3 regions of the Brevibacillus sp. MER 51 genome follow, and region 3 is predicted to be linked to each of the others. Evidence: predicted binding sites of a transcription regulator. Region 3 holds the regulator's gene; each other region holds the start of a gene.

What was found. Region 3 encodes LexA, which represses DNA repair genes until DNA is damaged. Its sites were predicted from a motif close to CGAACATATGTTCG; they were not measured.
Region 1: M3630_RS02080 (YolD-like family protein) is a predicted target of LexA. The motif match lies at 1,073-1,086, and genes of this name have one in related genera.
Region 2: M3630_RS12825 (DNA polymerase IV) is a predicted target of LexA. The motif match lies at 922-935, and genes of this name have one in related genera.

What each region holds. Positions count from the first base shown of each region.
Region 1 is NZ_JAMAUS010000001.1:554,512-556,788, forward strand. It holds gene M3630_RS02070 (GNAT family N-acetyltransferase) at 1-109, opposite strand, end outside; gene M3630_RS02075 (hypothetical protein) at 288-521, shown strand; gene M3630_RS02080 (YolD-like family protein) at 738-989, opposite strand; gene M3630_RS02085 (bile acid:sodium symporter family protein) at 1,197-2,171, opposite strand.
Region 2 is NZ_JAMAUS010000005.1:148,311-150,587, reverse strand. It holds gene M3630_RS12830 (AraC family transcriptional regulator) at 1-819, shown strand, start outside; gene M3630_RS12825 (DNA polymerase IV) at 992-2,233, shown strand; gene M3630_RS12820 (YhjD family protein) at 2,230-2,277, shown strand, end outside.
Region 3 is NZ_JAMAUS010000001.1:762,914-765,190, forward strand. It holds gene M3630_RS02885 (DUF896 domain-containing protein) at 41-238, opposite strand; gene yneA (cell division suppressor protein YneA) at 315-650, opposite strand; gene lexA (transcriptional repressor LexA) at 813-1,436, shown strand; gene M3630_RS02900 (DUF456 domain-containing protein) at 1,487-1,972, opposite strand; gene M3630_RS02905 (DUF4269 domain-containing protein) at 2,081-2,277, shown strand, end outside.

The sequences.
Region 1 (2,277 bases), 210 kb from region 3:
CATCGATTTGCAGTCGCAGTTCCGACAATTGTTGTGCATCTGTCTCCATTGCAGAGCGAATCGTGTAGGATAACCCATTCACAGAAAGTAGTTGTTGGCTGATTATCATCATTTTCTCCTATTGGTAAAATTTTGGTCTTTCATCTTATCACAGGTAGGGGTCTTTGTGAATCTTCTCTATTTCTAAGGATAAAGAAAAAATCACATTGTGTTTACATAATATTTATTATGTCCATTTATACGACATACTGAGGATATGCTACAATAAGGAAAAGGAGCGTGCTCGCATGAATTTTTCCAAGTCATTTTATTATACGGTCGACCATTCCAAGGTAGAGGAATATAAGAAGATGCTCGATCTCATGAAAATCCCCTACATCGTGGAAGCACCGATTGTCTTGCTGAATCAAGGAGCGAATGAATACTCCTTCGTTTTTCCTAACATGTCAGGTCGCCTTTATGGAATGGTGAGCAAGTTATTTCAAGCGGATGGAAAGCCTTATTTGAAGAATGAAACATAGGCAAAAAAAAGGACCCAATGATTGGGTCAAAAGTAGGAAGTGGAGAGAATGCATGATATGTTATATATTCTAACATCAAAAATTCGAATGTCAACCAAACTTTCGAATTTTCTGTGTTTTCGTGTTAGGTTTTGTGACGCATTCTCTTCTTTGTGCAAAGAAAGGAAAGAAGCCTTACGATGAGTCGATTTTCATGTAAGGTTTCTATACGTTCCCTTATGCATGTACATTGATAATTTTTTCCATCTCAATCCACTGACTACCCGTTTGGTTTGCTAATTGAACACGTCTCGCCTTCGGGTCTACCCATTTGACCACACCCCACATGCTACAGGTATTCCCCCGCTCCCCCTCAAAGGACACACACCAGCTCACATTCAAGGGGTAATTCTCTCTTGCAGAATCTCGCAGCATGTACATAAATGCCTCTCTTTCTTCGTTCGTTACTTCAAGATTGCCGTTAGCCACACCTTTCCACCCGCCTACCTACGAACATTTGTAATCCAGATACCCATCCTGTGTGGGAAATTGTATTTACATTATAAAGAATACGAACATAAGTTCGCAACCTTTTTTTCAATATTGTCCTGCCAAGTCGCACAAATTGCTTTATTTAGGAAGAATCTGTAAGAAAAAAGCCGTTTTCCCATTGGTCTTGGAAAACGGCTCTTGCTTTTAGCTTGATAGTTCCTGTGGTTGATGCTGCGGTCTTTTCTCGACCAGCTCCAAAAACTTTCCGAAGGTAGAAGCGAGTATTTGCTGAAAAAGCATACCGAGAACAACAGGAAGAGCAACTGGTGCCGGAAAGTACGTGATTGCCATAACTGCCCCTGCACTAATGTTTCGCATTCCACTGTTGAAGGTTAACGTGACAATCACATCACGATCCCATCCGAATAGCCTTGCGATCCCCCATCCCATTACATAACCCGAAATGGCTACTACGAGTACGAGGACCGCCATTCCTACCAGTTTAGCATCCATCATATGAAAGTAAGATGAGACCATCGAGCTGTTGATGGCGACGACAACACCCATACCCATCTTGGAAAATGGCGCTAATTTTGGTGCCAGCGTTTTTTTGACGTTCCCTTTTGACAAATGATTGAGCAGCATTCCTACAAGAGATGGCAACACGATCATATAAAATAAACCCTTCATCAGCTCTGCCAAATCCATCTCGACGGTAGCCCCCAAAAACAAGGACATCCCCAACGGAACAATCAGTGGGGAGAGCATCGTATCCAACAAAATAATGGATAGCGTCAGTGCGATATTCCCGAAATAAATCGATGACCACAAAAAGCTCGTGATCCCTGTGGGAATTAAGGCAGCCAACAAGAAGCCCGTGATGACATGGATATCATCTGGATAAAACAATCGCGCCATCGACCAAGCAACAAGCGGCATTAGTGCATGGAGAATCACCAAGTTGACGATTAAGGGAAGCGGTCTGGTCAGTACTTTTGCAAATTCTTTAAATCCTGAACCGAGACTGCCCGCAAATGTCATGAAGGCAAACACCCAAGGGGACAAAAAAGCAAACGGTTGCAAATGTGTCCCGGCTAAAACGCCAATAGCAACACTGCTCGGCGTTAGTATGGGCATGATTTTCTCAAGCGATCGATTCAGTTTGGCTAACCCGTTCATTTGATACACCTCAAGTCTCGTCCTTTGATGCTAGTGATGTGAGGTATGTTATCATGAACAGATTATTGTTACAAGACCAAAGTTCATTATTAGATTACTTACGCAT
Region 2 (2,277 bases), on a different contig from region 3:
TTGACCAGCGAGATTGACTATAAAGAAATCGCCCGGGTAGCTTGCTGCTCCGAGTATCACTTCAAAAGAATGTTTTCTTTTCTCGCTGGTGTTCCGCTATCCGAGTACATCCGGCGTCGACGCATTACGCTTGCAGCTTTTGAGCTTGCGGACAGCAACGAGCGGGTCATTGACATTGCGATCAAATACGGATACGGATCGGCTGATTCCTTTGCCAGAGCTTTTCAGAATGTGCATGGAGTCACTCCGACAGAAGCCAGACATATCGGCCAACCCTTGAAGGCTTATCCACGAATGACCTTTCATCTATCCATAAAAGGAGGCAGTGCCATGAACTACCGCATGGAAGAAAAAGAGGCATTTCGTATTGTGGGTCTGAAAAAAAGAGTCCCGCTGATTTATCGTGGAGTCAATCCAGAGATTGCGGCTATGTGGGCTTCATTAGATAGGGAGACGATCCAGCAGCTGAAGTCGCTATCCGATATCGAACCACTAGGACTGATCAGTGCGTCCACGAACTTTTCAGAAGGTCGACTGGAATATGGCGAGCTTGATCATTATATCGGCGTAGCCACTACAAAAGCTTATCCAGACAACCTGGCAGTACTTGAAGTTGCTGCTTCCACCTGGGCGGTCTTCGAAGCAGTGGGTCCTTTTCCCGATACGCTGCAAGATGTCTGGGCCCGCATTTATTCGGAATGGTTTTTATCCTCCGGTTATGAACAGGCTGAGGGTCCGGAGATTTTGTGGAACGAAAATAAAGATACTTCATCCCCAACCTTCCGAAGCGAAATTTGGATTCCTGTCGTGAAAAAGTAACCCTTTATTGGATTCGCTTTCGCTTGCGGAACACCTACCAACGTGTGCTTATCCGGGAGGAAATAATTACTAGCTTTTTTTTGCGCGAGACAGGCATAAAAGCGAACGTTTGTTTGCTATAATAAGAACAAAGCAACTAGAGAACATAAGTTCTTATTTAGGGGATGATCGTATGTCCAATGCGAACAAGCGGATCGTGTTTTTGATCGACATGCAGAGCTTTTATGCCAGTATCGAGAAAGGGGCCAATCCAGAGCTGCGAAACAAACCGATTGTCGTCGCGGGTGATCCGGAGCGGCGCAGTGGAGTCGTGCTGGCAGCGTGTCCGATTGCCAAGTCATACGGAGTGGTCGCGGCCGAAGCGCTGTGGCAGGCGCAGCAAAAGTGTCGCCAGCTCGTCGTTGTTCGTCCGCGCATGGAGATGTACATTCGCATCTCCATGCAAATCACTCGCATATTCGAGGCATTTACCGACAAGGTGGAGCCGTACTCGATCGACGAGCAGTTTCTCGACGTGACAGGCAGCGTCCACCTGTTTGGTGATCCGATGCAGATGGCTGCACAGATTCGGCAGCGCGTCTGGATGGAGACAGGAATCAACTGTCGGGTAGGCATCGGGGAGAACAAGGTATTGGCCAAGATGGCCTGCGACAATTTCGCCAAGAAACGGGAAGAAGGCGTTTTTTGGCTCAAGCGGGAAACGTTAGCGGATACGCTCTGGAAGCTTCCGATTGAAAAGCTGTTCGGCGTAGGCTCACGCATGAAGCGTCATTTTCATCGAATGGGCGTCTATCAGATCGGACAGCTTGCAGATATGAGGCCAGCCATCCTCACCCGGCATTGGGGAGTAAACGGGGAAGTGCTGTGGCGCACGGCTCACGGAATCGACGATTCACCTGTGGCTTTGGATTCCTATGATTCACAAAAAGGGATCGGTCATCACATGACGTTGCCGCGGGATTACCATACAGCAGCGGAAATCAAAGTGGTGCTTTTAGAGCTGTGCGAAGAAGTGTGCCGTCGGGCGCGGAAAAAGGAGCTGATGGGCTCCGTTCTGTCTGTGGGCTGTCGTGGAGCTGATTTGGCTGCTGGAACGGGCTTTGGACGGCAGATGAAGCTCACGGAGCAGACGAATGATGCCATGACTTTGTACGAAGCGGCCTGCTTTCTGTTTGACCGCCACTGGCAGGAAACGCCCGTCCGCAGTATCGGGGTCAATCTGGGGCAGCTTGTCCCTGACAACGTGGTGCAACTCAATCTGTTCACGGACAATCACAAGCGGCGTTCGTTGGCACAAGCCATGGATGATATCCGGACCCGATACGGTCAGGACGCCATCCTGCGCGCCACCTCTGTATTGGAAGCAGGACAGGCGAAAGAGCGCGCACGTAAGATCGGAGGACACTACAAGTGACGGAGCCGATGGTGTCTGACGAACAGGAATTGATACGCCAGTAT
Region 3 (2,277 bases):
GCGTCAAGCGAGGATGTCTGTCGTATCAGTAATTGTTATCTTACTGTTTTGGCTTATTTTCTTCAAGGTCTTCCACATAACGGATGGAATCCAAATTTGCTCTCAATGAAAGCTTAACGGCGTCAATGTACTTTTGGCGCAATGCTTTTTGTTCGAGCTTTTCTTCTTCAGTCAAACCTTCTTCGCGAGATTTTTTGACCAATTCATTAATGCGTTTAATTTCTGCGTCAGATACCACTGCTGGTTCCTCCCACTCTGTAGTAGTGCCGCTTCATTATACCACATTCGAATGATCCCGCAAGACAGCCGAACACTTACGGCATATCAGGCATGATCAGAGTCTGACCCGGGTAAATCCTGTTGCTATCCAAACCGTTCGCTTCCTTGATTTCTATGATATAGTCACGAACATCTGTATGCTGATCTGAGTAGCGAACGGCTAACGACCATAGGCTATCTCCGGATTGTACGGTTACCTCAATGCCTTGTGGCTCCTCCATTGGCGAAGAAGCAAACACTAGTTCGGTCAACAAGTAAAAAAAGAGAATAAATGTAATAAGAAACAAGAGAGCTTGACCTCTCGTGATACCAAAACGAACACGACGTTCTTCTTTTTTCTCGAAACGATTACGTACAGTCGATGAATTCATGATAATGGCCCCCTTACAAACATACGTTCTGTCCTCTTGTAAACTCATAATAAATGAGAACATACGTTCATGTCAACAATGAATCGAACTTATGTTTGTCGAACGCAAGCTCCCATGGTATAATATAGGAAAATATGTTCGAGAAATCAGGGGTGTCTTTCTATGTCAAAATTATCGAGTAGACAACAAGCCATCATCGAGTTCATACGAAAGGAAGTTCGTGATAAAGGATATCCGCCTTCTGTACGTGAAATTGGAGAGGCTGTCGGACTCGCTTCCAGCTCAACGGTACATGGTCATTTGGCACGTTTAGAGAAAAAAGGCCTCATCCGTCGAGACCCTACCAAACCTCGCGCCATCGAATTGCTATCAGATGAAGATCGTTTTCAAGACAATTTCGAAGACTCTGTCGTCCGTGTGCCCGTAATCGGAAAAGTAACTGCTGGACAACCGATTACAGCCATTGAGGATGTGGAAGAATACTTCCCGCTTCCAGACAATATCGTGACTTCAGACAAGGTCTACATGCTGCGTGTCTCCGGGAACAGTATGATTGATGCCGGAATTCTCGACGGAGATTACGTCATTGTTCGCCAACAACACGTAGCGAACAATGGTGACATTGTCGTAGCCATGACAGAAGAAGACGAAGCGACCGTCAAAAGATTTTTCAAAGAAAAGAACCACTTCCGACTCCAACCGGAGAATGCCACAATGGAACCGATCATTCTGGAGCATGTCACCATTCTCGGTAAAGTCATCGGTGTCTATCGCCTCATTCACTAGTTTCCACGTAAAAAAGGACAGCCTCGGCTGTCCTTTTCGTTTTCTATATGTTATCTGGCGATAAAAAACCAGATGATCATCGTAACTTGCAAGATGACTTTTACGACCGCACTACCCAAAAATCCGATCAGTGAACCTACCCCTGCTTTCACTGCTCGCTCCATCGATTGCTTCTGCACCATTAACTCTACGAGAACGACGAATACAAACGGCAAGATCAGCATACCAAACGGTGGAAACACGAAAATCCCGAGGATAATTCCGACCGCAGCGGCAATGGACGACCACTTTGACCCCCCATACTTTTTCACGAAGTACATGTTCGTCAGCAAGTCAGCACCGTAAAGTAGAATGCTTAGAACGACCATTCCCCACCAAAAGGATGCCGGCAATCCCGCTCCCGGATCTGCAATAAAAAAGTGATAGAGTAAAAAGCCCGCCCACAGCAAGATCGTATCAGGTAAAACGGGTAAGAAAATTCCTGCGATGCTAAGCAAGAACAACAACACAACTACGACCCACAAAAATATTTCCATCCACTACACTCCCTTCATTTAGGTATACGAGTGATTACCGATTTCGTTGCGTACTTATTCACTTTTGTCTAAACTATTTTAAAAGAAAGTAGACATGGAGGTTGTCTCATGAGAAATTGGCATGATCTCTCTTACCTGGGCAGAGGAACAATACGCCAAAAAGCGGCGTTGGAAGCAATTCAACAGACGCACCTCATGGAAGTACTATCCGATTACCGTCCAGTGCTTGCCGGAACCATCCCATTGAACATTGACGTTGTAGGAAGTGATCTGGATATTATTTGCGAGAGTCATGATTTGCATCA